DNA from 3 places in the Burkholderia seminalis genome. Region 1 is predicted to be linked to each of the others. Evidence: riboswitches for the same ligand, from Rfam matches in the RefSeq annotation. Region 1 holds a riboswitch; each other region holds the start of a gene.

Region 1 (9,908 bases):
GGCTGCCCGGATCCTTGGCCTGCTGCTCGTAGAACAGCGTGATGTGGATGATGTCCTGCGGCACGTCGGCGCTGGCTTGCGACGACAGCGACAGCACGCCTGCCGGCTCGGGGAAATGCGGGTTGGCGGTTTGCGCGTGCGCGGCCGGCGACGCGAGCGTCAGCGCGACGGGAACGGCGGCGGCGAGGGCGAGCGACAGCGCGAGAGCGGATTTCTTGGTCATTGTTGGACTCCTTGTGCGAGGGCGCGCACGCGGATCACGCGTGCACGACGCGGGCGTACCGCGCGACGAAATAAACGACGGCCGGCCCGATCGGCCGACAGCGGTTGCTTAGGCTGCGCAAAAGTGCCGCGAGTTCCGTGCCGGCCGCGCGTGCTGACCAGATTTGACCTTTGGCGCGCGCCTACTTCATCAGCTTTTCGGTGATGAAGCGCCATTCGGCGCGCGTCACGGGTGTGATCGACAACCGGTTGCCCCGGGCCAGCACGCGCATGTCGGCGAGTTCGTCGTGCTCGCGCAGTGCGGCAAGCGGCACGAGCGGCGACTTCTTCACGTAGCGCACGTCGACGAGCAGCCAGCGCGGCGCTTCCTGCGTCGATTTCGGGTCGTAGTAGGGGCTTTTCGGATCGAACTGCGTGGGATCGGGGTAGGGTGTCGACGACACTTCGGCGAGGCCCGCGATGCCCGGCTCGGGGCAGCTCGAGTGATAGAACAGCACGCCGTCGCCGATCTTCATCGTGTCGCGCATGAAATTGCGCGCCTGATAATTGCGCACGCCGGTCCACGGCAGCGAGCGCTGCGGAGCGTTGGCGAGATCGTCGATGCTTGCTTCGTCCGGTTCGGACTTCATCAGCCAGTATTGCATGGATCGTGATCGACGCAGAAAGGGCTGCTACAAAAGAAAACGGCACCGGGACTCGCCCGATGCCGTTGGATAGGCCCCCGCCTTGGCCGCTAGGCCGGCATCCTGAACCTGGGGTTCAGAATTGGTCGCAGTTAGCAGCACTTCGGGTACATCAGACAGAGTGACGCGCGCGCCCGTGCTACAAATTTCCGCAACCGTGCACATGGCATTGGTTCAAGGAATATATGACCTTGGCGAACCAGGCAGGGAAGCTGACTGAACTGTGATTCGATGCGCCAATTTGACCACCGTTGACCGCCGAGATCAAGGGGAATCGACGCATCGTTTGAAACGTTACTGCGTCTCGTGCTGTGCGAGCACCGCGCCGAGCTGTTCGTTCATCTGGTGCATTGTACGACGGATTTCCTCCGCCGGAAATGCTTCACCGTGCCGCACGCTCGTTTGCAGCCGCAGCAATTCCGATGCGAGCGACAGCGCCGCCATCACCGCAATGCGATCGGTGCCGCGTACCGAACTGTTCGAGCGGATTTTCGACATTTCGGCGTCGACGCGCGCGACGGCCTCGAGCAGTGCCGCTTCGGTCTCGGCCGAACAGGCGAGACGATAGGCCTGACCGAGAATCGAGACTTCGATCTGCTTGGTGCTCATGCATGTTCTCCGTGGCTGGCCGCGTCATCGCCATCCGGGCGTGCCTGCGCATCCAGCAGGTCGAGCTGGTTGTCGGCTTGCTCCGCGCTTTTCGAGCGCGGCAGCTTTTCGAGAATCGCGTTCAGTTTCACCTGGGCGTCGTCGATCTTTGCCGACAGCGTGTCGCGCTCGGCCGCGAGCGCATTGCGTTCGTCGCGCAGTGCCGCGAGTTCCGCGCGGACCGTGTCCGCTTCCGCGCGCAATTGCGCGACCTGCTCCTCGAGCGCGAGCCGTTCCGCGTGATAGCGCTTGTTCAGCGAAATCAGACGGCCAATATTTTGAGATAAGGTTTCGAGTTCGTTGAGCATTTGCTGCGTCCTCTAAAGACCCAGCATTTTAGCGCGGAATAACGCGCAATCCGACATCTGTAACGTTTCCAGTCGTAACACCCCGGCTTCTTGCCGCGAATCGGTGCTTCCCGTGCGTGTCCGGATGCTTCCTTGACGCTCGCGCGACCGGCTCCTAAACTGGCGCCGCCTCGGTGCTCGCGCGTGGCACGCGCGGTTAAACGGGAAGCAGGGCGTGCGCTCCGGGAGCGTGCCAACCTGCGCTGCCCCCGCAACGGTAAGCGGCCGCGTCCGTCGACGCAGGCCGGCTCGGGCGCGTTTTGCGTGCAGGTGTCGCACGCGGGCGCGGGCCACTGCGCGTGAAACGCGCGGGAAGGCGAGCCGGACCGCCGCCAGCCCGGATACCGGCCGAGACGGGAAGCCCGCACGGGTTTCATGACGCGCGGCCTGCGGGGAGGCGGGGCGCGCAACGCTTCACGGAATGTTCTTCGATGCTGACCCCAATCGTCCGCGCGGCGTCCCCGTCACGTCCGGCCGGCCACCTCGAGCGGATGCGCCGCGCATCATGCGCGCGGCCGTGCACGGCATGAGCGCCGCGCGCGCCGCCGCGATCTGGGCCGCGCTGGCCGCCGTGGTCGCGCTGCTGTTCGTCGCGTCGCTGTCGATCGGCAGCGTGCCGATGTCGCCGTGGCAGGCGCTCGTGTCGCTCGTCCCGCATGGCGGCGACGCGCTGTTCGCCGAGATCGTCCGCACGCTGCGTCTGCCGCGCGCGCTCGCCGGCTTCGCGTGCGGCGCGCTGCTCGCGCTGGCCGGCGCGCTGTTGCAGGTGCTGCTGCGCAACCCGCTTGCGGAACCGTACGTGCTCGGCGTGTCCGGCGGCGCGGCCGGCTTCGCGCTCGTCGCGATGATTGCCGGCGGCGCATGGTGGCTCGTCGACGCGTCGGCATTCGCCGGTTCGCTCGTCTCGGTCGCGCTCGTGCTCGGTCTCGCGCGCCGCGCGTTGTGGCGCGGCGATTCGCGCGACGCGTCGCCGCGCCTGCTGCTCACCGGCGTCGTGATCGCGGCCGGGTGGGGCGCGCTCGTCACGCTGTTGCTGTCGCTCGCTCCCGATGCGCGGCTGCGCGGCATCATCTTCTGGCTCACGGGCGACCTGAACGGCGTGACGGCGCCCTGGTTCGCATGGGGGGCGCTGTTGCTGGCCGCATGCGTCGCGCTGCCGGCCGCGCCGCAACTGAACGTGCTGCTGCGCGGCGACGCGACCGCGCAGGCGCTCGGCGTGCCCGTCGCGCGCCTGCGCGTGCGGATCTATCTCGTCGCGTCGCTGGCGGCCGCGGCCGCGGTGACGACGGCCGGCACGATCGGCTTCGTCGGCCTCGTCGTGCCGCATGCGCTGCGGCTCGCGTTCGGCAACGACCAGCGGATGCTGCTGCCGGCCGCGATGCTCGCGGGCGGCGGCGGCGTGATGGCGGCCGACCTGCTCGCGCGCACCGCGATCGCGCCCGCGCAGTTGCCGGTCGGCGTGATGACCGCGTTGATCGGCGTGCCGGTGTTCCTGTGGATGTTGTTGAGGAGGCCGATGCGATGACGGATGCCGCACTGCGCGCGGGCGGCGGCGAGCTGCGCTGCATGGCCGTCGACCTGACGCTGAAGGCCGGCGCGCGCACGTTGCTCGACGGGTTCACGCAGGCGTTTCGGCCCGGCGAGATCTGGTGCGTCGCGGGGCCGAACGGCGCCGGCAAGACGACGCTGCTCGCGACGCTCGCGGGGTTGCAGCCGCCGGCCGGCGGACAGGTCGAGATCGACGGCCGGCCGCTGGTCGCGTGGCCGCCCGGGCCCCTCGCGCAGCGTCGCGCGCTGATGCCGCAGCAGCTGCACGACGCGTTCAGCGCGACGGTGCTCGACACGGTGCTGCTTCACCGCTATCCGTATCTCGGCGGCTGGGGCTGGGAGCGCGACGGCGATCGCGCGGCCGCGTACGACGCACTCGCGACGTTCGATCTGACCGCACTCGCGTCGCGCGATGTATTGTCGCTGTCGGGCGGCGAGCGGCAGCGGGTCGCGCTGGCCGCGACGCTGTGCCAGGATGCGCCGCTGATGCTGCTCGACGAACCGCTCGCGCATCTCGACCTGCATCACCAGATCGACTGCCTGACCGCGCTGGGCGCATGGCTCGACCGGGGCCCGCGCACGGTGCTGTTTTCGTGCCACGACCTGAATCTCGCGCGGCGTTTCGCGACGCACGCGTTGCTGCTCGACGGCCGCGGCCGCGCGTCGGCCGGCCCCGTGCACGACGTGCTGACGCCCGAACGCGCGAGCGACGCGTTCGGCTATCCGCTCGTGCTGATCCGCGAGAACGGCCGCGATGCGTTGCTGCCGGCATGGCCTGCGCGACCATGACCTTTCCTTTTCCGATTCCTCCGATGCGCGGCGCGTGCCGCGCCAACGACACGGCTTCCCGATGACGACTTCGACCCCCTTCCCGCCCGCGATCGCGCCGCTCGACGACGCGCTGCGCACGCGCCTGCAGCATGTGATCGACCACAAGACCAAGCCGCCGGGCAGCCTCGGCCAGCTCGAGGCGCTCGCGCTGCAGATCGGCCTGATCCAGCATACCGAGCGACCGGTCGTGCAGCGCCCCGTGACGATCGTGTTCGCCGGCGATCACGGGATCGCCGCCGAGGGTGTCAGCCCTTATCCGCAGGCGGTGACCGCGCAGATGGTCGCGAATTTCCTGGCCGGCGGCGCGGCGATCAACGCGTTCTCGGGCGTCGCGCAGAGCGCGCTCGAGATCGTCGATGCGGGCGTCGCGTCGCCGTTGCCGCTGTCGGACCGGCTGGTGTCGCTGCCGGTCGCGCGCGGCACGCGCAACTTCGCGGCGGAGCCGGCGATGTCGCGCGACGAGGCGACGACGGCGCTCTCCGCCGGCGCGGCGCGCGTGCGCCTGCATGCATCGCTCGGCACGAACGTGATCGGCTTCGGCGAGATGGGGATCGCGAACACGTCGTCGGCCGCGTGCCTGATGAGCCGCCTCCTCGACGTGCCGGTCGACGCATGCGTCGGACGCGGCACGGGCCTCGACGACCAGGGGCTCGCGCACAAGCGCGCGGTGCTCGGCCGTGCGCTCGTCAAGCATTCGCATGCGATCGCGCCGCTCGACGTGCTCGCGACGTTCGGCGGTTTCGAGATCGCGATGATGACGGGCGCGTATCTCGCGGCCGCGAGCGAGCGGATGACGATTCTCGTCGACGGCTTCATCGCGACGGCCGCGCTGCTCGTCGCCGAACGCATCGTGCCCGGCGTGCGCGACTACTGCGTGTTCTCGCATACGTCGCACGAGGCCGGCCACCGGCGCATGCTCGAGCATTTCGGCGCGAAGCCGCTGCTCGCGCTCGACCTGCGGCTCGGCGAAGGCACGGGGGCGGCGCTCGCGCTGCCGCTCGTGCGCGCGGCGGCGGCCTTCCTCAGCGAGATGGCGAGCTTCGAGTCGGCCGGCGTCGACAATCGTGACGCCTGATCGCGTGCGCGGCGTGCGGGCCGAACTGCGCTACTTCTTCGTCGCGCTCGGCTATTTCACGCGCGTGCCGGTGCCGCGTTCGATCGGCTACGCGGCCGGCGATCTCGACCAGGCCGCGCGTTATTTCCCGCTCGTCGGCGCGTGCGTCGGCGCGTGGGGTGCGCTCGTCTATCTCGCCGCGCTGCGGGTGCTGCCCCCGTCGATCGCGGTCGGGCTGTCGATGGCGGCAACCCTGCTCGCGACCGGCGCGTTCCACGAGGACGGCCTCGCCGACAGTTGCGATGCGTTCGGCGGCGGCTATACGCGCGACGACGTGCTGCGCATCATGCACGACTCGCGGATCGGCACGTTCGGCGCGGTCGCGCTCGTGATCACGCTCGGCCTGAAATGGCAGGCGCTTGCGTCGATGCTGCCGCTGCGCGCCGCATGGACGATGATCGCCGCGCATGCGGCGAGCCGCGCGGCGGCCGTGAGCCTGCTGATGACGCTCGACTACGTGCGGCCCGAAGGCAAGGCGAAGCCGGTCGCGCAGCGGATGGGCGGTCGCGCGGCGTGCGTCGCGGCGGTATTCGGATTGCCCTGGCTGTTCTGGCCCGACTGGCGCATGGGCGTTGCCGTGTGCGCGGCGCTCGTGCTCGTGCGCGCATGGGCAGCCCGCTATTTCGTGAAGCGGATCGGCGGTTATACGGGCGACTGTCTCGGCTTCGCGCAGCAACTGTGCGAACTGGCGATCTATCTCGTGGTGCTCGGATGGACGTCGTCCTGATCCGTCATCCGGCCGTCGATATCGAGCCGGGCATCTGCTACGGGCGCAGCGACGTGCCGCTCGCCGCGCCTGCCGACGCCGGCGCGCGGACCGTGCGTGCGCATCTGTCGGCGCTCGGCGCGCCGTTGCCCCGACAGGTCTGGACGAGCCCGTTGACGCGCTGCGTATCGGTTGCCGAGCGGCTCGCGCAGGTGTTCGACGTGCCGCTGCGGTGCGATGCCGACTGGCAGGAGATGGATTTCGGCGCGTGGGAAATGCAGCGCTGGGACGATATCGATCGCGCGGCGCTCGATGCATGGGCGGCCGACCTGATGCATGCGTGTGCGCACGGCGGCGAAAGCGTCGCGCGGCTCGTCGAACGGGTGGCACGGCGGGCCGATGCGCTTGCGCGGTTCGATGAACCGCAATGGGTCGTCACGCATGCGGGCGTGATCCGCGCGTTCGCGTCTCACGTATTGCGGGTCCCCCTCGAGACGCTGCTGTCGCGGCCGGTGCCGACGGGCGGAGGTGTCTGGCTGCGGGCGGACCACGGCGCGCGAGCATGGGAAGTCATGCACTGGAGCGCATAGGCGCGCAATGCGCCGGCGGCGCGTGACTCAGCGCGCCGGCCGCCGTGCCCGCGCGGCATCGAGATCCTCGCACAGCGCGGCCGCGCCCTGTGCGATCCGCGGCGACGGCCGCGTCAGCAGATCGCCGTCGATCGCGAACAGGTTGTTGCGCGTCACGGCCGTCAGCGCGGGCCACGCGCGCCAGCGCGCCAGGCTCGGCAGCGGTTCGTTCGAACGGGTCGCGCCGGCGCTCGTCGTCACGATCGCTTCCGGATTGGCCGCGAGCACGGCCTCGTCGGTGACGGTCGGTGCGAGCGGCTTGAGCGATGCGAACACGTTGCGGCCACCGCATAGCTCGATCACCTCGTTGATCAGGTGTGTGCCGTTGAGCGTCGTCAGCGGCCGGTCCCAGACCTGGAAGAACATCGTGACGGGCGCGCGCGCCGCGTAGCGTGTGCGCAGTGCCGCGATGTCGCGCGTATAGGCGGCCGCGGCGACATCGGCCGCCGGCTGCGTGCCGAGCAGCGTGCCGAGCCTGCGCAGCGACGACGACACGTCGTCGAGATGCTTCGGTTCACTGAAGAACAGCGGGATATGCAGCGCACGCAGCGCGTCGGTCTGCCGCTCGGCGTTGCCGTGCCGCCAGACGACGATCAGGTCGGGTTTGAGCGCGGCGATCCGTTCGAGGTCGAGCGCCTTGTTGTCGCCGACGCGCGGCACCGCCTGCGCGGCGGGCGGATAGTCGCTGTACGTGACGGTGCCGACGAGCTTCGCCCCACCGCCGGCCGCGTAGACGAGTTCGGTCGCGTGCGGCGCGAGGCTGATCACGCGTTGCGCGGCGGCGGGCAGCGTGACGGTGTTGCCGGCATCGTCGCGCGTCGCGACTTCGGCGCGGACGAGCGGCGCGTGCGCAAGCGCGGCCAGCATCGCGACCGGCGCCAGGCGGCGAAACCTGCGCGGGCTCATGCGGGTGCCCGTTGCAGCAGCGGCACGCAGTGCGCGAGCGCGTCGCCGAGGCGCCGCCATTCGGCTTCGCTGCCCGGCAGGCCGACGCGTAGGCTCGACGGTGCCGGGAAGTGCCGCGTCCAGATGCCATGCGCCGCGAGCGCCGCGTGCAGTGCCGCGGCGCGCGGGTCGTCGGTCCAGCTGAAGAGCGGCGTTGCACGAACCGCGAAGCCGTGTGCGCGCAGCAGCGCGGCCAGTCGTTCGCCGTCGGCCGCGAGCCGTTCGCGGGCGGCAGCCTGCCACGCGCGATCGTCGAACGCCGCGGTCACGGCATGACGTGCAGGACCGCCGACCGTCCACGCGCCGAGCATGTCGCGCAGCGCGGCGATCCGTTCCGGGCTCGCGAGCACGAAGCCCGCGCGGATGCCGGCGAGCCCGTAGAACTTGCCGACCGAGCGCAGCACGACGAGCCCCGGGCGATCGACCTGCGGCGCGAGCGATTGCGACGCACCCGTATCGGCGAACGCCTCGTCGACGATCAGCGTGCCGCCGCGTGCCGCCAGTTGCGCATGCCAGCCGAGCAGGCGCTCCGCCGGCACGAATTCGGCGGTCGGATTGTTCGGATTCCCGATCATGACGTGGCGCAGCGTTGCCGGCAGCGTATCGGTGCCGATGTCGAGCGGCACGACGCGATGGCCGTGCCGCGCGAAGGCAGGCGCGTATTCGCCGTACGCGAGCGCCGCGACACCGGCGTCGCCGGCCGGCAGCAACGCGGGCAACGCGCGGATCGCGGCCTGGCTGCCGGCGACCGGCAGCACGTGTGCGGGATCGGGCGCGCGGTAGTACCGCGCGGCGCAAGCCGCGAGGCCGTCGCCGTCGTCGGGCAGCCGCCGCCATGCGTCGGCCGGAACCGGCGGCACCGGATAGCCGACCGGATTGATGCCGGTCGACAGGTCGAGCCAGGCGTCGTACGGAATGCCGTGGCGGCGGGCGGCTTCGTGCAGGTTGCCGCCGTGCGCGATGGGGGTATCAGACATGATGGGCGGCCATGGCGAGTGCGCCGCTCGCGACCAGCAGCGCGAGCCACAGGGCAAGCGTGCGCGTGACGAGCGACAGCGCGGCGACGATGTGAAGGGCGGTGGCCGAGGCGCCCGTGCCGAGCGCCGGGCGATCCTCGATCTCGCCGTGATAGACGGCCGGACCGCCGAGCTGCACGTTCAGGCTGCCGGCGCCCGCTGCCATCACGGGGCCCGCGTTCGGGCTGTCCCAGTGACGCGCCTGCGTGCGCCAGCAGTGCCATGCGGCGGCCGTGTCGCCGAGCAGTGCGTAGCTCGCGGCCGTGAGGCGGGCGGGCAGCCAGTTCAGCGCGTCGTCGAGACGCGCGGCGGCCCAGCCGAAGGTCAGGAAGCGCGGCGTGCGGTAGCCCCACATCGCGTCGAGCGTGTTCGCGAGCCGGAACAGCAGTGCGCCGGGACCGCCCGCGACGACGAACCAGAAGAGCGCGCCGAAGATCGCGTCGTTGCCGTTCTCGAGCGCCGATTCGACGGCCGCGCGCGACAGCGCGCCTTCGTCCGCGTCGCTCGTGTCGCGCGACACGATGCGGGCGGTCAGCGTGCGGGCGGCGGCGAGGTCGTGCCGCAGCAGCGCGGCAGCGATCGGCGCGACATGGTCGGCGAGGCTCTTCGCGCCGAGCGCGAACCACAACAGCGCGACGTGCAGCGCGGCCGCGAACGGCCACGGCAGCACGGTGACGAGCCATGCCGCGACGGCCACCGGCGGCACGACGGCCGCGATCCACGCGGCGACGCCGACCATGCGGCCGCGCCGGCCCGTGTTCAGCGCGCCTTCGAGGCGTGCGGCGAGGCGGCCGAACGCGACGAGCGGATGCCAGCCGGCCGGCTCGCCGAGTGCGCGGTCGACGATCGCGGCCGCGACCGCGAGCATCGCGACGACGGGCAGCGACAGCATCAGCATGACGATGCTCCGGCCTTCAGGTCGAGCGGCAACCCGGCGACGAGCAGCGTCACGCGCGTCGCGAGCGCGGCAACGCGCTGGTTCAGGCGCCCGAGTTCGTCGACGTAGCGGCGCGTGACCGACCCGAGCGGCACGACGCCGAGCCCGATCTCGTTGCTGACGACGATCACCTTCGCGCGTGCGCCGCGCAATGCGTGCTCGAGACGGTCGGCCTGGGCCGCGTACTGCGCATCGTCGAGCGGTGCGCCGTCGGCCGGGCACAGCAGGTTCGTGAGCCACAGCGTCAGGCAGTCGACGAGCAGGCACGCGTGCGGATCGTCG
Region 2 (9,908 bases), 920 kb from region 1:
CGGATGCCGGCGTGTCGAGCCCCACGCCGTTGCCGATCCGCCCTTCGCTTTGCGGATAGTTCGCGAGAATCAGCGCAATGCGCTTGTCGGCGTTGTCGAGCGTGCGCAGCCGGCACCAGCCGCGCGCGAGCGCCGCGACGAACGCGATCCGCTCGGCGTCCGGCTGATAGCGCACGACGTCGACCTCGGTATGCGGGCAGCGATACGCGAGCCCCTTGAAGCTCACCGCACGCGTGACGATGCGCCCGTCGACTTCGGGCAGCGCGATATGCATCGCGATGTCGCGCGCATGCAGGCCCTGGTTGTCGGCCACCCATGCGTCGCGGTTGCCGCCGGACAGGATCACCTGCAGCACCGGTGCGTCGCCGGCGAGCACGTCGTGTTCGGGGCTGTCGATCGCGCCGGCCGCGAACGCGGTCGTGTTCAATACGAGCGCGACGCCGTGCGTGTCGCAAAGTTGCGTGATGACTTCGCGGCTCACTGCATCCTTCAGCGACGTCACCGCGATCGGCAACGGATTCAGCCCCTCGGCGATCAGTGCGTCGGCCAGCGCGTCGAACACGGCCGTGTTCGCGGCCTGCCAGTGCGCGCGATAGAACAGGATCGCGACGACGGGCGCGCCGGGCGTCCAGCGCGGCCGCCAGTCGTCGACGCTCGCGCGGTCGCGCGCCGGGTGATACAGCGCGGCGGCCGGCAGCGGGCGCGGCGGCTCGGGTTCGGCGCCGAAACCGAGCGTATGGAACGCGATGCTGCGCAGCAGCGCGTCGGCATTGTGCACGCCGCCCTCGCGCAGATAGCGCCACCACAGCCGGCACAGCGCCGGCGTGACGGTGCTCTTCGCGACGAGGTTCGGATCTTCCTGCAGGTCGCCCGAGAACATCGCGAGCTGCTGCCCGCGCTTCGACGCGAGCGACACGGCCTGCTCGATCCCGTACGGCCAGTACGCTTCGCCGCCGAGATGATCGATCACGACCGTCTTCGCATGACGCAGCACGTCGTCGACGTAGAAATCGACGGACGCCGGCTGCCGCAGGAACGTGACGTTCGCGAGCCGCACGCTCGGGAACCCGGCCGGCAACCGCGGCACGACGCTCGCGAGCAGCGACAGCGTCGTGTCGGCCGAACTCAGGATCACGATGTCGGCCGGCTGCTGGTCGATCCGGACGACGCCCTGCGTATCGTCGACGAAGCCGCCCGGCGTGGTGCGCAGCAGATGCATCGTGCGTTACGCCTGTTGCGGCTCGGCCGCGCACGCGGCGTCGAACGCGCGTTGCAGCGCGGCCGCGTCGAGATCCTCGCCGATCAGCACGAAGCGGCTCGCGCGCGTTTCGCCGTCCTGCCAGCGTCGGTCGAAATAGCTGTCGAAGCGGCGGCCGACGCCCTGGATCACGAGCCGCATCGGCGCGCCGGGCAGCGCGGCGAACCCTTTCGCGCGGTAGATCGTGTGCGCTTCGACCACGCGCTGCAGCGCGGCGATCGTCGCCTCGCGCGTGCCGGCGTCGCCGGACACGACCACCGAGTCGAAATCGTCGTGATGGTGATCGTGATCACCGTCGTCGGCCGAGCCGTGATGATCGTGACGCAGGTGGATCGTTTCTTCCGATGCCGATTCGAGGCCGAGCAGCATCGCGAGATCGAGCTCGCCGCGCGTCGCGCGCACGATCTTCACCTGCGGCGGAATCTCGTCGCGGATCGCGGTTTCGATCCGGGCGAATTCCGCGTCGCCGACCAGATCGGCCTTGTTCACGATCACCAGATCGGCCGACGACAGCTGATCGGCGAACAGTTCGTGCAGCGGCGATTCGTGGTCGAGGTTCGGATCGGCGCGGCGCTGCGCGTCGACGGCCTGCGGGTTTTCCGCGAACTGGCCGCTCGCGGCGGCCGGCCCGTCGACCACGGTCACGACCGCGTCGACCGTGAAGCTGTTGCGGATCGTCGGCCAGTTGAACGCCTGCACGAGCGGCTTCGGCAGCGCGAGGCCCGATGTCTCGATCAGCACGTGGTCGATGTCCGCGCGCCGTTCGACGAGCGCCTCCATCACCGGGTAGAACTCTTCCTGCACGGTGCAGCACAGGCAGCCGTTCGCGAGTTCGTACAGCTGGCCCGACGCTTCGCCCTGCGCGCCGTCGGCGTCCTCGCAGCCGATGCCGCAGCCCTTGAGGATCTCGCCGTCGATGCCGAGCTCGCCGAATTCGTTGACGATCACCGCGATGCGGCGGCCCGCGGCGTGCTGCAGGATGTGGCGCATCAGCGTCGTCTTGCCGCTGCCGAGAAAGCCCGTGACGATCGTGACGGGAAGCTTGCGTAGGGTCATGGTAGGTCCGGTGTCGAAGAGGGAATCAGGACGGGATCGTCGCGTTGGCGGCGGCGAGGCCATTCATCGGGCGACGCGCAGGCAGACCGCCGCGCGATCCGCGCGAACAACCGCGCGACGGGCGGAACAACGAATCGGACATGGTGCTTCCTTGCGAACGGTCGACATCGTGAATGCCAACACGGCTGCCGCCGGCCCTGCCCGCGCCGCCTGCCGTTCGCCGTCCCGGCCCGGCGCGTTCGCGCGGGGGGCTGATCGGCGGAGGAAGCGGAACACCCCGGGCGTCGGGCCTGCTGCGGCCGTGGACGATGCGCCGCCTCCCCGCGGCGCTGAACCCCAACGTTTAGGCCGGTATCCGGGCTGGCGAACACGCCGCTTCGCCTTCCCGGATGCGCGCGGCATCCAGTGGCGGTCGTCCGCCTGCACGCGGCAGGCGGCGAAGCGGCGCTGCATCGCGCTCGCGCGCGACACGTTCGCTTACCGTTGCGGGGGCAGCACAGGTTGGCTCGACTGCGGTGCAGGCAGGCTCCCTGTTTCCCGTTTAACTGCGCGCGCCGGAGCGGCACGCGCGAGCACCAAAACGCGTGCGAGTGTAGGCGGCGGGGCCGGGAGCGTCAAGGCGGCACGGGGCGCCGGACTGCGTTGCGCACCGCCGGCGCACCGTGCCGGAGGCCGGCCGTGGCCGGTTCGCGCGGGCGAACCGCTGTGCTATCGTATGCGCCGCGTTCGGTGCTCGCATGCGCATTCCGTGCATGCAGTTAAACGGGAAACAGGAGGCGGACGACCGCCCGGCCTGTGCTGTCCCCGCAACGGTACGCCGCCCGCGCGCCGCGCTCCCCGCGCACGCGCCCAGGCCGCCCGCGATGCCACTGCCCTTCACCGGGCGGGAAGGCTGCGGCCTGGCAAGCGGCCAGCCCGGATACCGGCCGACGCAAGGGGCGAGCCCAATGCTCGCCGAACGCCCGATCCGCGGGGGACGGATGGGGTGCGCATTCCGCCCGCGTCCGCGCGGGCTTCGTCCGATCCGTCATGCACTGCCTGCCCGCCGGCCGCCGATGTGCCGCCCGCCTGTTCCTTTCCACTGTTTCGACACGGTGCGTGCCGTGCCGCGTGCGATGAGCCGCGCGTGGCTCATCGGCGCCGGCCCCGGCGACGCCGACCTGCTGACGCTCAAGGCCGTGCGTGCGATCGGCGCGGCCGACGTGCTGCTCGTCGACGATCTCGTGAATCCCGACGTGCTGCGCCATGCACGCGCCGATGCGCAGGTCGAGCACGTCGGCAAGCGCGGCGGCCATGCGTCGACGCCGCAGGAAGCGATCGTCGCCGCGATGCTCGCGCACTTGCGGGCGGGCCGCAGCGTCGCGCGGCTCAAGGGCGGCGATCCGTTCGTGTTCGGCCGCGGCGGCGAGGAACTGGCCGCGCTGGGCGCGGCGGGTTTTGCGGTCGAGATCGTGAACGGCATCACCGCAGGCATTGCCGCGCCGGCCGCGCTCGGCATCCCGGTCACGCAGCGCGGCGCCGCGCAGGGCGTGATCTTCGTCACGGGCCACGGCGCGGGCGCCGACGAGCCCGACTGGCGCGCGCTCGCGGCCACGCGCATGACGATCGTGATCTACATGGGCATCCGCCGGCTCGACGCGATCACCGCCGCGCTGCGCGGCGGCGGCCTGCCCGGCGATACGCCGTGCGCGGCGATCGAGCATGCGACCCGCCCCGAGCAGCGGCAGGTCCTCGCGACGCTCGACACGCTCGTCGAACGCGTCGGCGCAACCGGCATCGGTTCACCGGCCATCGTCGTGATCGGCCGCGTCGCGGCGCTTGCCGACGATCCGGCCGTGCGTGCGGCGCTCGGCGGCCGCGCATGATGCGCGTCGCGCTCGGCATCGGTTTTCGCGCGGGCGTCACGGCCGCGCAGCTCGATGCCGCGATCCGTGCGGCGCTGGCGCGTTACCCGGCCGCCGAACCGGCGCTCGTCGCGACGCTCGCCGACAAGGCGTGTGCGCGGGCGCTGCGCATGCTGTGCGCGCGCCGCGGCTGGCCGCTCGTCGCGTTCGACGCGGCGCAGCTGGCGAGCCGTCCCGAACTGGCCGCGAGCGGCCCGTCGGACGCCGCGCTGGCGCGCTTCGGGGTGGCGGGCGTGGCCGAACCCTGCGCGCAGCTCGCGGCGCCGCATGGCCGGCTGCTGGGCCCCAAATCCATCCGGGACGGCGTGACGGTTGCCCTCGCCGGCCCGCTCTGAACCCTTTGTTTCGCTTTCGACAGGACGATTTCCGATGAAGACCGATGCCGAATCCCATCAGCGGATGACCGAACGCCGCCGCGCCGGCCACGAGAAGAAGCAGGCCGCCGCCACCCTGGAAAAGGGCCTGCTGATCGTCAATACCGGCAACGGCAAGGGCAAGAGCACGGCCGCGTTCGGCATGGCCGTGCGCGTGCTCGGCCACGGCATGCGGCTCGGTGTCGTGCAGTTCATCAAGGGCGCGCTGCATACGTCCGAGCGCGACTTTCTCGGCGCGGTCGCGGAATGCGATTTCGTGACGATGGGCGACGGCTATACGTGGAACACGCAGAACCGCGACGCCGATATCGCGACCGCGCGCAAGGGCTGGGACGAGGCGCGCCGGATGATCGAGAGCGGCGACTACCGGATGGTGATCCTCGACGAGCTGAACACCGTGCTGAAGTATGAATACCTGCCGCTCGACGAAGTGCTCGCGACGCTCGTCGCGCGTCCCGCTTCGGTGCACGTCGTCGTCACGGGGCGGCACGCGCCCGATGCGCTGATCGACGCGGCCGACCTCGTCACCGAAATGCGGCTCGTCAAGCACCCGTACAAGGAGCAAGGCGTGAAGGCGCAGCGCGGCGTGGAGTTCTGAGCGTGCCGGCCTGCCCCGCGCTGTTCGTCAGCGCACCCGCGTCGGGCCAGGGCAAGACGTCGGTGACGGCCGGTCTTGCACGGCTGCACCGCCGGCTCGGCCGCCGCGTACGCGTGTTCAAGACCGGGCCCGACTTTCTCGATCCGATGCTGCTCGAGCGCGCGAGCGGCGCGCCCGTGCATGCGCTCGATCTCGGGATGGTCGGCGAAACCGGCTGCCGCGCGCTGCTCGCCGATGCCGCGCGCGACGCGGATCTGATCCTGATCGAAGGCGTGATGGGGCTGTTCGACGGCACGCCGAGCAGCGCCGATCTCGCGGCCGCGTTCGGCGTCCCGGTCGTCGCGGTGATTTCGGCGAAGGCGATGGCGCAGACATTCGCGGCGATCGCGTTCGGGCTCGCCCGGTTCAGGCCGACACTGCCGTTTCACGGCGTGCTGGCAAACCGCGTCGGCTCCGCGCGGCATGCGGAACTGCTGCAACAGGCGCTGCCCGGCGACCTCCGCTGGCTCGGACACGTGCCGGCCGATGCGGGCATCACGCTGCCGGAGCGGCATCTCGGCCTGCATCAACCGGCCGACATCGACGATCTCGACGCGCGGCTCGAGCGCGCGGCCGACGTGCTCGCGCGGACGGCGCTCGCCGAATTGCCGCCGGCCGTCGCGTTCGCGGCACCGGACGCCGCGGCGCCGCTGCCGCGCGTGCTTGCGGGCAAGCGGATCGCCGTCGCACGCGATGCGGCGTTCTCGTTCATCTATCCGGCGAACCTCGCGCTGCTGGATGCGCTCGGTGCGGCGTTGCGGTTCTTCTCGCCACTCGCCGACGAACCGGTGCCCGACGATTGCGACGCGCTGTTCCTGCCGGGCGGTTATCCGGAATTGCATGCGGCGACGCTCGCGGCGAATGCCGGGACCGCGCGGACGATTCGCACGCACGCGGCGGCCGGCCGGCCGATCGTCGCGGAATGCGGAGGGATGGTGTATCTGTGCGAATCGCTGACCGACGTGGACGGCGTGACGACGCCGATGCTGGGCGTGTTGCCGGGTCATGCGACGATGCAGCGCCGGTTCGCGGCGCTCGGCATGCAGCAACTCGAGACGCGCAACGGGCCGATGCGCGGCCATACGTTCCACTATTCGCGGTTCGCGACGCCGCTGGTGCCGGTCGCGAGCGCCGCGCGCCCCGACGGCGCGCCGGGCAGCGGCGAAGCCGTCTACCGCTGCGGCGCGATCGTCGCGACGTACATGCACATGTACTGGCCGTCGAATCCGGAGATGGCGGCGGCCCTGTTCGGCGGCACGGCATTCTGACGGAACAGCCTGCGTGCGTGCCGCGACGTCAGGGCTTTTCGCGCCCCGGCGCCTCCGAGCGCGACGTCCGGATCACGGTGCCGTCGGGCGAGAAATGCGCGTTGAACATCGCGTCGCCCGATACGCCGCCCTCGGCCCAGTGCCAGCTCCACACCTCTTCATGGCTCAACGCGTATTGCGCGACTTCGGTCGGTTTGCCGAGCAGTTGCCGCACGTCGTCCTTCGACATGCCGGGCACGACTTTCGCGATGTTGGCCGCGGTCAGCGCCTGCGTGATCGACACGAGCCGGCCGTCCGGCCCGAAATCGAGCATGTAGGTACGCGTGCCGTACGGGCCGCGCGGGTACTCGAAGCGCTGCGAGCCGTCGTCGCCCTGCCTGACCATCTCGGGCTTGCCTGCCTGGCGGAGCACGTCCTCGGTCGTCGAGACACCCGGCTGCAGTTTGCCGAACGCGAGCGGGTCGGGCTTGATCGAATTCACCGCGTCCGCCACCTTCTGGTCGTCACACCCGGCCGCCAGAACGCCCACCGCACAGGCCGTCAGCACGGTCAGAAGCTGTTTTCGCATGTCATTCACACCTGTATTCATCGAGCCGATCCGGCGTCGCGCGCAGCGTAGCACGCGACCTGTCCCGCCGATGTCAAGGAGCGTCAAATCCGAGCACATCCGTCGCGGCCGGAAAAGCTCATGCGAGCCCGGCAACGACGACGTTCGCGAAACCGCGTCACACCAGAAACGCCTCGGCCAGCTTGACCCAGTACGACGCGCCGGTCGGCAGCGCCGCGTCGTTGAAGTCGTAGCCGGGGTTGTGCACCATGCAGCCGCCCTCCCCGTCGCCGTTGCCGATGATCAGGTAGCAGCCCGGCCGCTTTTCGAGCAGGAACGCGAAATCCTCGCTGCCGGTGAGCGGCACCATCCCGTCGATCAGGTTTGCATCGCCGACCCACTCGCGCGCCACGCCGCGCGCGAACGCCGTCATTTCCGCGTCGTTGACGAGCACCGGGTAGCGGCGCTGGTAGTCGATCGTCGCGGTCGCGCCGAACACGGCGGCCTGCGCGTGGACGACTTCCTTGATGCGCGTTTCGAGCAGGTCGCGCACGTCGGGCTTCAGCGCGCGCACCGACAGGCGCATCTGCGCGCGATCGGGAATCACGTTCGGCGCGTCGCCCGCGTGGATCGCGCCGACCGTGACGATCGCCATGTCGAGCGGCGATACGTTGCGCGACACGATCGTCTGCAGCGCCAGCACGATCTGCGCGCACACGACGACGGGATCGATCGCCTTGTGCGGCACCGCGCCGTGGCCGCCGCGGCCTTGCACGTCGATGACGACGGTATCCGACGACGCCATGAACGGCCCCGGCAGGAAACCGAATTGGCCGGTGGGGAAGCCCGGCATGTTGTGCATCGCGAAGATCGCATCGCACGGGAACTGCTCGAACAGCCCTTCGTCGAGCATCATCTTCGCGCCGCCGAGCCCTTCCTCGGCCGGCTGGAAAATCAGGTTCAGCGTGCCCGAGAAACGGCGCTCGCGGGCGAGATGCTTCGCGGCCGCGAGCAGCATCGCCGTGTGGCCGTCGTGGCCGCACGCATGCATCTTGCCGGCGATCGTGCTCTGGTACGGCAGCCCGGTCGCCTCGTGGATCGGCAGCGCGTCCATGTCGGCACGCAGGCCGAGGCGCCGCGCGCCATCGCCCACCTTCAACTGCCCGACGACGCCGGTTCCGCCGAGCCCGCGATGCACCGTATAACCCCACGACTGCAACTGCTCCGCGACGAGGTCGCTCGTCGCGAATTCCTCGAAACCCAGTTCGGGGTGGGCATGAATGCGGTGCCGGATCTGGATCATTTCGTCGGCCAGGCCTGCGGGGATCACGCTGTGCGTCACGGTGTCGTCTCCTGAAGTACGGTGCGGAACATGCAGGCAACGATAGTCGATTCGACGGCAACCGGACAGACGGAAAGTCGTCGCGGTGGCAACCTGGAGTTGCCGGATGCGGGCACGACTCGCGCCGCAGGGGCCCGACCATCTGGACGACTGCCCGGCGTGCCGTCGACACGCAAAACTGCGCGCTTCACATCGATGGTTCGTATGAGAGGAAAGCGTGGCCGCTCATGTAGAGAAAATAGTGGCTTTACATCAAAGGCTTGCGAAATCCTGTTCACTTTTTGACGCTTGTACGTTTTTTGTGTGCGCTGATGCAAAAGTGAACAAGCGATCCTTCCTGATGCGCGAGAACACCACGCTCCCGAGGTCGAAACAGCACCTTCTCGACGAAGCCTGCCCTGCGTTCGGCCGCGCAACCCGGCGCTTCGATGCGCGGCCCGTGCGCGTGCCGACGCCGCGCGCCCGCGCCGTCACGGCAAGCGGAAAGTGTCAAAGAACGTATCGCGCTCGATCACCGTGAGCGCCGCGCGCTTGTGCGGGAAATCGAATTCCTTCAGCGTGTAGAACCCGAGCCGGTGCATGTACGCGATGTGCCGCACGTGATCGACGCGCGGCTCGCCGACGAGCCGCTGCGTGCGCGGTTCGTCGACGAACATGTAGTGCAGCACCCCGCTCCACCACGCATGCAGCTTGCCGGCGCTCTGGAAGCGCGAGTCGCCGATCAGCAGGTGCAAGCCGCGGTCGTAGTCGTGCGCGTCGTAGAACGGCGCGAGGCGGTCCTCCTTCGCCCAGTAGAACTCGAAATAGCCGAACGGCGTATCGTCGAAATAACCGATCATCGGGTGCATGTGCGGATCGGCGAGCCGCTCGGCAAGGTAGGCCGCGTGCTCGTCGCGCGTGCCGCGCTGGTCCCAGAAATGCGCGACCCGATCGAGGTTCATCCAGCCGCTGAACAGGTCCGCATGCGCGTCGACGTCGACGGTGCGCAGGCTGAAGGTCATCCCGACCTGCGGCATGTAGCGCGCATAGATCTCGCCGGCCGGCGACGGCGGGCGCACCGGATGCCGATGGCCGTTCGTGATCGCGTAGCGCAGCGGCATCCCGCCCGACGCGGGCGCCTTCAGCCACGGCCGCGGGTTCTGCCAGAACGTCGTGCGCGACACGGTGAGCCGCAGCGTGTCGCCCACGACCTGCGCGCCGTCGATCACGCCCTCGCGCACCGCGCGCGCGACGTACGACTCGACGGCTGCCGCCTCCGCGCCGGCGAGCGGCACCGAAATCGTCGCGATGTCGTACCGCGTGTCGGTGTTGAACAGCGCGACGAACGCCGCGAGCAGTTCGTCCGGCGCACCGTCGGGCCGCCAGGCGTCGAGCGTGTGCTCGACGACCGCCACGGCCTGCCCCTGCGCGGCGCCGTCGAGCGCGGCAGCCACCTCGCTTGCGACGGCGTCGGCGGCACCGGCAGGTTTCGTCAGCGTGTCTTCCATCACAGTACTCCCGCGTCGTGGCGGTCGGCGAGGAC
Region 3 (9,908 bases), on a different replicon from region 1:
ACGTTCGGCGTCAGCGAATGCGTATAGATCACGGTGGCGACCGCATTCGCGGTGTCGTGGAAGCCGTTGACGAATTCGAAGCCGAGCGCGATCAGCAATGCCGCGCCGAGCAACAGGTACGGAAACAGCGAGCCTTCGCGGACCGGCGACAGATCGTCGAACAGGTGCGTGCCGATATAGAGGGCGCCGAGCACGAGCACCAGCAGGAACACGGCATAGCCGATCTGCCTGGTACGTTCGATGGAGCCGGCGTTGTTCGGGGCGGACGAAGCAGGTTGATTCATGACGGCATCTCGTGAGGGAACCGCGTCCGATCCTAGCGGTGACCAGCAGTCAGTTTGATGACAGTCGGGACCACGAACGGTGTGTCTTACGGGATGTAAGCTGATTGGCCGAATGCTCGGCGCTGCGTCGCCCTGATCGCTCACATAGTGGGCGCAACGGTGGTTGACGCACCGGCGTCGCGTCGGTCGTCATCCGGCGCGACCCATGACCAGCCGTCCGGCGAAGCGGCGAACGTCGTGCATGACAGCGGCGCGATGTCGAGACGCGCGGCCGCCGCCGGATCCATCCGCAGCACATGCGCGAGGGCCGCACGGACGAGCGGCGCGTGCGTGATCGCGATCACGTCGCGACCAGGCGGCAGCGCGTTCAACCATGTGCCGACCCGATGCGCGGCGGCTGCGAACGATTCGCCGCCGTGCGGCGAGGCGGACGGATCGCCGATCCACGCGGCAAGTTCGCCCGGCAGATCGCGTGCGAGGTCGCTCAGGCGCTTGCCGCGCCAGTTGCCGTAGTCGATGTCGCGCAGCGCGTCGTCGACGTCGGCGCGCAGCCCGAGCGCATCGGCGGTCTGCCGCGCACAGCATGCGGGGCTGCACAGCACGACGAGCGATCCGCCGGCGCGTGACCACCGGCCGCGCCACGCGGCAGCTTCGGCGCGCCCGCGCGCGTCGAGCGGATCGTCGTCGGGGAACGTGCCGGTGCGCATCGCCCGGGTCGATGCGTGTGCGATCAGGCGCAACGAGGCATGCAGGGTCATGTCGATGGTCGGATGATCCGGAACGGGACGTGATTGTCACCGCGCGATCACTTCAATACGCGCCCGTTCGCGCGTACAATTCGCCCGATACGAAACGCGGAAGCCGGTGCAATTCCGGCGCGGTCGCGCCACTGTAACCGGAGAATCGACGATCCCGGAAGCCAGACCTGCCTTCGTACCCATCCATCATTTGTCGGGGCGCGATTCCCCTGAGGTGCATCCATGAGCGAAGCAGTGCTGAAGCCGGCGGTCGTGCCGGCCCCCATCCCCGTCCGTGAACTGTTGCCCTGGGCCGTATTCGTCGGCCTGATCCTGTTGCTCGCCCTGTATTTCGTCGGCGCGGAACAAGGCGCGACGTCGCTCGTGCCGGGCATGTATGTCCACGAGTTCGTCCACGACGGCCGCCATCTGCTCGGCTTTCCCTGCCACTGACGCGGAGCACACGATGGTCGGAAAGCTGCTCATGCGCGGGATGCTCGCAGGCATCGCCGCGGGTCTCATCACGTTCGGTTTCGCGAAAATCGTCGGCGAACCGCAAGTCGATCGGGCGATCTCCCTTGAAGAAAAACTCGATGCCGCCAAGGGCGACGAGCCCGGGCACGATCACGATCACGAGGTCGAACTGGTCAGCCGCCACACCCAGGCCGGTCTCGGCCTGCTGACGGGCGTCGTGACCTATGGCGCGGCTTTCGGCGGACTGTTCTCGCTGGTCTTTGCCTATGCGTACGGGCGCGGCGGCCGCCTGCCGGCACGGCAGCTCGCCGCGTGGCTCGCGCTGGCGGCGTTCATCGCCCTCGTGATCGTGCCGAACATCAAGTACCCGGCCAATCCGCCGGCGGTCGGCGACCCCGATACGATCGGCCAGCGCACGGGCCTGTTCTTCCTGATGATCGCGATCTCGATCGCGACGATGGTGTTCTCGGTCGGCGTGCGCCGCCACCTGCTGGCGAAGCTCGGTCAATGGAACGCGTCGATCGTCGCGGGCCTCGTGTTCGTCGCGATCATCGCGGCCGTGCAGCTGGGGTTGCCGTCGTTCGACGAGGTACCGGCCGCATTCCCGGCTGCCTTGCTGTGGAAGTTCCGCGTCGCCGCGCTCGGGATGCAGGCGATCATGTGGACGACGATCGGCCTGCTGTTCGGTGCCTGGGTCGAACGCAGCGAACGCATCGCGATGCGCGCCTAGCGCAGCATGCGCGGCGCGCTCCACGTCGATTCGCGCGCCAGCGCGACGAACGCGGCCAGATAGTCGATCGATGCATCCGCCTCGCGGATGCCGAGGAAGATCTGCTTCGCGATTCCCTTCTTGCCGAGCTTGACCGGCACGACCGGCATCCGGTCGGCGTACTCGTCGGCCAGCCATCTCGGCAGCGCGGCCACGCCGCGCCCGCTCGCCACCATCTGCAGCATGATGTCGGTCGTCTCGATCGACTTGTGCCGCCTCGGCACGATGCCGGCCGGCGTCAGGAACTGGTTGTAGATGTCGAGCCGGTCGGTTTCGACGGGGTACGTGATCAGGATCTCGTCGGTCAGCTGCTCGGGCGTGACGTAGTCGGCGTTCGCGAACCGGTGCGAGTCGGCGACCACCAGCACCTGCTCGTAATCGAACACGGGATCGAAGCGCAACCCCGGCTTGTTCAACGGGTCGGGTGTCACGAGCACGTCGACGTCATGGCCGAACAGCGCGCCGATGCCGCCGAACTGGAAGCGCTGCTTCACGTCCACGTCGACGTCGGGCCAGCGCGACAGGTACGGCGACACGACCTTCAGCAGCCACTGGTAGCACGGGTGGCATTCCATCCCGATGCGCAGCGTGCCGCGCTCGCCCTTCGCGTACTGCTTCATCCGCTCCTCGGCGAGTTCGAACTGCGGCAGCAGCCGGTTCGCCAGTTTCAGCAGGTAGTGCCCGCCCTGCGTGAGCCGCAGGCCGCGGCCTTCGCGGTCCCAGATCGGCGTGCCGAGCTGCTGCTCGATCTTCCGGACGGTATGGCTGAGCGCCGATTGCGTGAGGTGCAGCGCATTGGCGGCCGCGGTCAGCGAGCCCTGGCGCTCGACTTCACGAATGACGACGAGATGGAATCGTTCCAGCATGGATGGGGGGCACGCAATGAATGCATGAACAACTTTAATGGATGAATGAAATAATGCCATTTTATTTCATGTGTTGAAATCCCTATGATGGCTGCCGGATCTTCAATTTTTCTCTGGACGGCAGCTTCATGGTCACGACACACAATCTCGGTTTCCCGCGCATCGGCGCGAAGCGCGAACTCAAGTTCGGTCTCGAGCGCTACTGGAAGGGCGAATCGTCGCGCGACGCGCTGAAGGCGCTCGGCGCCGAGCTGCGCCGGCGCCACTGGCACGATCAGCGCGACCTGGACCTGGCGCCGATCGGCGATTTCTCGTTCTACGACCAGGTGCTCGACATGAGCTTCACGCTCGGCAATCTGCCGAAGCGCGTGCAGGACTTCCACGGTGACGCGCTCGACAACGCCTTCCGCGTCGCGCGCGGCCGGTCGGCGCAATCGGCTGAAGAACACGCGGCGTGCTGCGGCGGCGTCGCGGCCAGTGAAATGACGAAGTGGTTCGATACGAACTACCACTACATCGTCCCGGAATTCCACGCCGACACGAACTTCTCGCTCGATCCGTCGCGCCTGCTGCAGCAACTGGCCGAGGCGACCGCGCAGGGCGTGAACGCGAAGCCGGTGATCCTCGGCCCCGTCACGTACCTGTGGCTCGGCAAGGCGAAGGACGATTCCGATCGCCTCGCGCTGCTGCCGAAGCTGCTGCCCGTGTACGGCGCGCTGCTCGACACGCTGACCGCGCAGGGCGTCGAATGGGTGCAGATCGACGAGCCGATTCTCGTGACCGAACTCGATGCCGAATGGCGCCAGGCCTTCCGCACCGCCTACGCGGTGCTGGAAACGCGCCGCATCAAGCTGCTGCTCGCGACGTACTTCGGCCAGCTTCAGGACAACCTGACGCTCGCGGCGTCGCTGCCGGTCGACGGCCTGCATGTCGACGCGATCAACGCCCGCGCCGAAATCGACGCGCTGGTTCGTGAGCTGCCGGCCGAACGCGTGCTGTCGGTGGGCGCGATCAACGGCCGCAACATCTGGAAGACGGACCTGAATGCGACGCTCGACTGGCTCGAGCCGCTCGCGAAGCAGCTCGGCGATCGCCTGTGGCTCGCGCCGTCGTGCTCGCTGCTGCACGTGCCGGTCGATCTCGCGAGCGAGGACAAGCTCGATGCGGAAATCCGTTCGTGGCTCGCGTTCGCGCTGCAGAAGCTCGATGAGCTGAAGGTGCTCGCGACCGCGCTGAACGAGGGCCGCGACAAGGTGGCCGGGGCGCTCGCCGCGAACGCCGCCGCGATCGCTTCGCGCCGCCGCTCGCCGCGCGTGAACAATCCGGCGGTGAAGGCCGCGATCGCGCGTATCGATGCGCAGCTCGGCAACCGCGCGAGCCCGTATCCGCAGCGTGCGTCGAAGCAGTCGGCGCGCCTGAACCTGCCGGCCTTCCCGACGACGACGATCGGTTCGTTCCCGCAGACCGCCGAAATCCGCCACGCGCGCAGCCGGTTCAAGGCCGGCGCGCTGGACGAAGCCGGCTACCGCACGGCGATGCAGGCCGAGATCGAACGCAGCGTCCGCGAACAGGAATCGCTCGAACTCGACGTGCTCGTGCACGGCGAAGCCGAACGCAACGACATGGTCGAATACTTCGGCGAGCAGCTCGACGGTTATGCATTCAGCCAGTTCGGCTGGGTGCAGTCGTACGGGTCGCGCTGCGTGAAGCCGCCGATTCTGTTCGGCGACATCAGCCGCCCGAAGGCGATGACGGTCGAATGGATCACGTACGCGCAGTCGCTGACGGACAAGCCGATGAAGGGCATGCTGACCGGCCCCGTGACGATCCTCAACTGGTCGTTCGTGCGCGACGACCAGCCGCGCTCGGTGTCGTGCTACCAGCTCGCGCTCGCGATCCGCGCAGAAGTGCTCGATCTCGAGAAGGCCGGCGTGCGCGTGATCCAGATCGACGAGGCCGCGCTGCGCGAAGGGCTGCCGCTGCGCCGCGCGCAGTGGGGCGAATACCTGAAGTGGGCGGTCGAGTCGTTCCGCATCACCGCGAACGGCGTGCGGGACGATACGCAGATCCACACGCACATGTGCTATTCGGAGTTCAACGACATCATCGCGTCGATCGCCGACATGGATGCGGATGTGATCACGATCGAGACGTCGCGCTCGGACATGGAGCTGCTCGACGCGTTCGACGATTTCAGGTATCCGAACGAAATCGGGCCGGGCGTGTACGACATCCATTCGCCGAACATCCCGACGCAGGATCATATCGTCGGGTTGATGAAGAAGGCGGCCGAACGGATTCCGGCGGAACGCCTGTGGGTGAACCCGGATTGCGGGCTGAAAACGCGGCAGTGGGCGGAGGTGATTCCGGCGCTGACGAACATGGTCGCCGCCGCGAAGACGTTGCGCGCCCAGGCGCGGTAACGTAGCGCATGCTGCGCGCTTGCCGCCGGGATCGATGACCCGGCAGGCAACCTGCGCGCCGCGATGCGCCACGTGCTCCGTCACGCGTGTTCGTGACGGGGCGTGTCGGCGAGCGTTTCGGGAGACCGTGCGTCGGCGATCACGCGTCGTTCGCGTTCGAGATCGAGCGAACGCGACAGCACCGCATACACGGCACCCGCGACGGCCAGCCCGACGAGCCATGCGATATCGACGCCACCCAGCATGCGTGCGAACGGGCCGACGAAGACCTCGCGGTTCGCTTCGGCATCGAAGATGGAGAAGAACGGCACCATCGCGGCGAAGCCGGCCAGGTACGCGACGATGCCGCGCGGCTGCCACGCGCCGTAGAGTCCGTCCGGCGTGAAGAAGTGCGCGATCGCGTAGCGGCCGCGCCGCACGAAGAAGTAATCGACGAGGTTCACCGCGGTCCACGGCACGAGGAAGTAGAGCATCAGCGTCAGGAACGTCTGCAGCAGTGCGATGCCGTTGCCGCGGATCGCGAACACGCAGGCGAGCACGAACGTGCTGATCGCGACGATCGACGCGACGCGCGCGCGGCGTGTCGGCCGGATCGGCACGATCGAATCGGCGGCGGTCAGGACGGTCAGCATCGCGCTGTATGCATTGAGCGCGATGATCGGCAGGAAGCCGACCAGCGACATGATCGCGATCAGCTTGCCGAGGCCCGGCACCAGCGACGAGCCGACGTCGTTCATCGCGACCAGCGCATCGGCCGCGTGCAGCTTCTGCGCGAGCCATGCGCCGAGGCCGATCATCCAGGTGCCCGACAGCGACGCGCCGGCGAAGATCACGGCGATCAGCTTCGCGCGGCTCGTGTGCTTCGGCAGATAGCGCGAATAGTCCGACACGTACGGCGCATAGGAGATGTTGTAGCTCGCGGCAATCGCGAACTGTGTCGCGAAGGCGATCCCGTTGAAGCCCGGCGCGGCCGGCGCAACGGCGGCATGGGGCGGCGCCGCATGGCCGAACACGAGCGCGAGCGTGACGAGCGCATAGAGCGGCAGCGTCGCGATCAGCGCCCACGTGAAGGTCCGGTGCATCAGGTCGTGGCCGTAGATCGCGAGCAGTGCGCCGGTTACCACGGCCGCGACGGCGACGAAGCCGCCGTCGATTCCGAATACGCTGTGCACGCCGTCGACCATCAGCGATACGTTGACGACATTGAAGCCGACGAACACGAACAGCGTCGCGAGCAGCGCGACGATCACGCCGCGATAACCGAATTGCGCGCGCGACTGGATCATCTGCGGCAGGCCCATCTCCGGCCCCTGCGAGCCGTGGAACGCCATGAAGATCGTGCCGAACATGATGCCGAGCGCGCCCGCAAGCGTCGTCCAGCCCGCCGACAGGCCCATGCCCGGCCCGACGAAGCCGATCGAGATCGTGAAGAAATGGAAGTTGCCGAGAAACCAGAACGGGCCCTGGCTGGCGAGCTTCGCATGGCGTTCGTGTTCGGGGATGTAGTCGATCGAATGATGCTCGATCGTGAGGCCGGCCGGTACGGCGCGGCCGACATCGAGGGTGTCGGGGCGGTTCATGACGGCAATGTCTCCAGGGTCGCGCGGTCGTTCGATGCGACCGCGTGCGCGTGCCTGCCGCGACGCCGTTGCGGCAGGCAATCAAGGGCGGGGAAAGCAGCGGGCGGTGCGACGCGCCGCCCGATGAAAAACGGGCAGGCGAAGCGCCTGCCCGTCGTGCGGACGCTACGCGGTGCGCGCGCCGCGCGGCAGCGCCGCGTTCGTCTTGCCGGGCGCGCCGACATCGTCGATGCCGACGCGGCGCGAGATCAGCCACACGCACAGCGACGACAGCACGGCCGCACTCGTGTACTGGAGCGCCAGCGGCCACCATTGCGGCGCGGTGTTCTGCGCGATGATGGTCGCCACGAGCGGCGTGAGGCCGCCGGCGAGCGCGCCGCACACCTGGTACGCGATCGAGATCGCCGTGTAGCGGATCCGCGCGACGAAGATGCCGCTGACGAAGCCCGCGACGACCGCGTAGTAGCCCGATTCCGCCAGCGTCGCGAGGCCGACGCCGACCGTGATCGACAGCGGCGTGCCCATGTGCACGAGCGGCAGCATCACGAACGGGACGAGCGCGGCCCATGCGCCGGTGATCAGCAGCACGCGCGTGGTGCCGAAGCGTTGCGCGAGGAATGCGGCGGCGAGCTGCACGACGAACTGCAGCACCGCGACGATCGTCATGCAATGCAGCACCATCGACCGGTCGAGCGACAGGAACTGCGTCGCATAGCTGATCATGAAGATGTTGCTGAAATACACGCCGGCGATGCCGTATACGTTCGCACCGATCGCGAGCAGCAGCAACGGCCAGTACTTGAGCGCCTCGCGCAGCGGTTGTTGCGCGATGTTGCCGCTCTTCCTGACCTCCTCGAACTCGGGCGACTCGGACACGCTCGCGCGGATCACGAAGCCGACGATCAGCAGGACGGAACTTGCGAGGAACGGCACGCGCCAGCCCCAGCTCATCATGTCGTCCTTCGACAGCGTGCTGATCGCGCCGAACGCGAGCATCGACAGGATCAGGCCGCTGGCGCTGCCGAGCTGCGCGAACGACGCGAAGAACGTGCGCTTGCCTTCGGGCGCGTGCTCGCCGGCGAGCAGCACCGCGCCGCCCCATTCGCCGCCGACCGCGATGCCTTGCAGCACGCGCATCAGCACGAGCAGGACCGGCGCGATCACGCCGGCTTGCGCGTGGGTCGGCAGCAGGCCGATCGCGACGGTCGACACGGCCATCAGCATCAGCGTCGCAAGCAGCGAGCGCTTGCGGCCGAAGCGGTCGCCGAGATAGCCGAACATCACGCCGCCGAGCGGCCGTGCGAAGAAACCGACCGCGAACGAGCCGAACGACGCGAGCAGGCTGATGAAGCGGTTTTCGCCGGGAAAGAACAGCGGCCCGAACACGATGGCGGCGGCGGTCGCGTAGCTATAGAAGTCGTACCACTCGATCGTGGTGCCGACGAACGAAGCGAGCGCCGCCCGCTTCGGTTGCTTGACGGAAGTCCCCATCTTTATATGTGCTCCTCTGGAATCCTCTGATTTGGAATAGGGGGGGCGGGATCAGTCCCGGTACGCGACGCCCGGCAGCACGCACAGCAGCTCGTACGCGAGGTTCGCGCCGAGCAGCGCCGTGGTGCCGAACGGGTCGTACGGCGGCGCGACTTCGACGAGGTCGCAGCCGACGATGTTCAGCCCCTTCGCGCCGCGGATGATCTCGAGCGCCTGCGGCACCGTGAGGCCGGCGATTTCCGGCGTGCCGGTGCCCGGTGCGTAGGCCGGGTCGATGCCGTCGATGTCGAAGCTGATGTAGACGGGCGTGTCGCCGACGCGGGCGCGTACTTCTTCCATCAGCGGCGCAAGCGACTTGTTCCAGCATGCCTCGGCCTGGACGACGCGGAAACCCTGCTCGCGGCACCAGTCGAAATCCTCGGCCGCGTAGCCGGTGCCGCGCAGGCCGATCTGCGTGACCTTGTCGCCGTGCAGCAGGCCTTCCTCGACCGCGCGGCGGAACGGGGTGCCGTGCGCGATCTTTTCGCCCATCATCGTGTCGTTCACGTCGGCGTGTGCATCGACGTGGATCAATGCAACCTTGCCGTGCTTGCGGTGGATCGCGCGCAGGATCGGCAGCGCGATCGTGTGGTCGCCGCCGAGCGTGATCGGCTTGCAGTCGTGCTCGAGGATCGCGTCGTACGCGGCTTCGATACGCGCGATCGAATCGTGCAGGTTGTACGGGTTGATCGCGACGTCGCCGATATCGGCCACCTGCAGCGAATCGAACGGCGCGGCGCGCGTGGCCATGTTGTACGGGCGCAGCAGCACGGATTCGGTGCGGATCTGGCGCGGGCCGAAGCGTGCGCCGGTGCGGTTGGACGTGCCGAGATCGAACGGCACGCCGACGAAACAGGCGTCGAGGCCTTCGGCGCTCGCCACGTGCGGCAGGCGCATCATTGTCGCGATGCCGCCGCAGCGCGGCATTTCATTGCCGCCGAGCGGCTGGAAATGGGGGTGGTCGTTCATGGCTGTCTCTTCCGGTGTGGGGTTGCCGTATCATGCGACGCGGCCTGGCGCACAGTTTTACGCGCTCCGCCGGGAAAGAAGAATGCGAAGATATCGACGTAAACATCGATTTTCATCGATGTATGGAAGGGGATGAACGTGCTGGGGAATCTGTCGACCCTCGATCTGCGGTTGATCCGCGTGTTTCTCGCGGTCACGGACGCGGGCGGCGTATCGGCCGCGCAGGCCGTGCTGAACGTCGGGCAGTCGACGATCAGCGCGCAGCTGTCGTCGCTC

Evidence for each region. A riboswitch is a leader RNA that binds a small molecule or an ion and turns the genes downstream of it on or off. The one in region 1 is predicted to bind cobalamin.
Region 2: linked by a shared signal. The riboswitch ahead of cobW (cobalamin biosynthesis protein CobW) and the one ahead of WJ12_RS12355 (FecCD family ABC transporter permease) in region 1 are both predicted to bind cobalamin.
Region 3: linked by a shared signal. The riboswitch ahead of WJ12_RS32490 (CbtB domain-containing protein) and the one ahead of WJ12_RS12355 (FecCD family ABC transporter permease) in region 1 are both predicted to bind cobalamin.

The regions. Positions count from the first base shown of each region.
Region 1 covers NZ_CP013398.1:2,729,068-2,738,975, reverse strand. The annotation lists gene WJ12_RS12380 (SIMPL domain-containing protein) at 1-223, opposite strand, end outside; gene WJ12_RS12375 (EVE domain-containing protein) at 405-866, opposite strand; RNA gene ssrS (6S RNA) at 937-1,118, opposite strand; gene WJ12_RS12365 (cell division protein ZapA) at 1,200-1,514, opposite strand; gene WJ12_RS12360 (ATPase) at 1,511-1,861, opposite strand; cobalamin riboswitch at 2,016-2,267, shown strand; gene WJ12_RS12355 (FecCD family ABC transporter permease) at 2,427-3,425, shown strand; gene WJ12_RS12350 (ABC transporter ATP-binding protein) at 3,422-4,237, shown strand; gene cobT (nicotinate-nucleotide--dimethylbenzimidazole phosphoribosyltransferase) at 4,299-5,354, shown strand; gene WJ12_RS12340 (adenosylcobinamide-GDP ribazoletransferase) at 5,344-6,120, shown strand; gene cobC (alpha-ribazole phosphatase) at 6,105-6,689, shown strand; gene WJ12_RS12330 (cobalamin-binding protein) at 6,717-7,634, opposite strand; gene cobD (threonine-phosphate decarboxylase CobD) at 7,631-8,650, opposite strand; gene cbiB (adenosylcobinamide-phosphate synthase CbiB) at 8,643-9,587, opposite strand; gene cobU (bifunctional adenosylcobinamide kinase/adenosylcobinamide-phosphate guanylyltransferase) at 9,581-9,908, opposite strand, start outside.
Region 2 covers NZ_CP013398.1:1,809,974-1,819,881, reverse strand. The annotation lists gene cobN (cobaltochelatase subunit CobN) at 1-1,219, opposite strand, end outside; gene cobW (cobalamin biosynthesis protein CobW) at 1,226-2,314, opposite strand; cobalamin riboswitch at 2,644-2,909, opposite strand; cobalamin riboswitch at 3,024-3,259, shown strand; gene cobA (uroporphyrinogen-III C-methyltransferase) at 3,370-4,179, shown strand; gene WJ12_RS08195 (cobalamin biosynthesis protein) at 4,176-4,553, shown strand; gene cobO (cob(I)yrinic acid a,c-diamide adenosyltransferase) at 4,588-5,190, shown strand; gene WJ12_RS08185 (cobyrinate a,c-diamide synthase) at 5,193-6,497, shown strand; gene bamE (outer membrane protein assembly factor BamE domain-containing protein) at 6,526-7,065, opposite strand; gene WJ12_RS08175 (M20 aminoacylase family protein) at 7,223-8,386, opposite strand; gene WJ12_RS08170 (GNAT family N-acetyltransferase) at 8,857-9,873, opposite strand; gene WJ12_RS08165 (formyl transferase) at 9,873-9,908, opposite strand, start outside.
Region 3 covers NZ_CP013400.1:2,681,812-2,691,719, reverse strand. The annotation lists gene WJ12_RS32500 (inorganic phosphate transporter) at 1-284, opposite strand, end outside; gene WJ12_RS32495 (histidine phosphatase family protein) at 425-1,042, opposite strand; cobalamin riboswitch at 1,093-1,231, shown strand; gene WJ12_RS32490 (CbtB domain-containing protein) at 1,265-1,474, shown strand; gene WJ12_RS32485 (CbtA family protein) at 1,488-2,225, shown strand; gene WJ12_RS32480 (LysR family transcriptional regulator) at 2,222-3,130, opposite strand; gene metE (5-methyltetrahydropteroyltriglutamate--homocysteine S-methyltransferase) at 3,259-5,553, shown strand; gene WJ12_RS32470 (purine-cytosine permease family protein) at 5,634-7,133, opposite strand; gene WJ12_RS32465 (MFS transporter) at 7,299-8,624, opposite strand; gene speB (agmatinase) at 8,676-9,632, opposite strand; gene WJ12_RS32455 (LysR family transcriptional regulator) at 9,771-9,908, shown strand, end outside.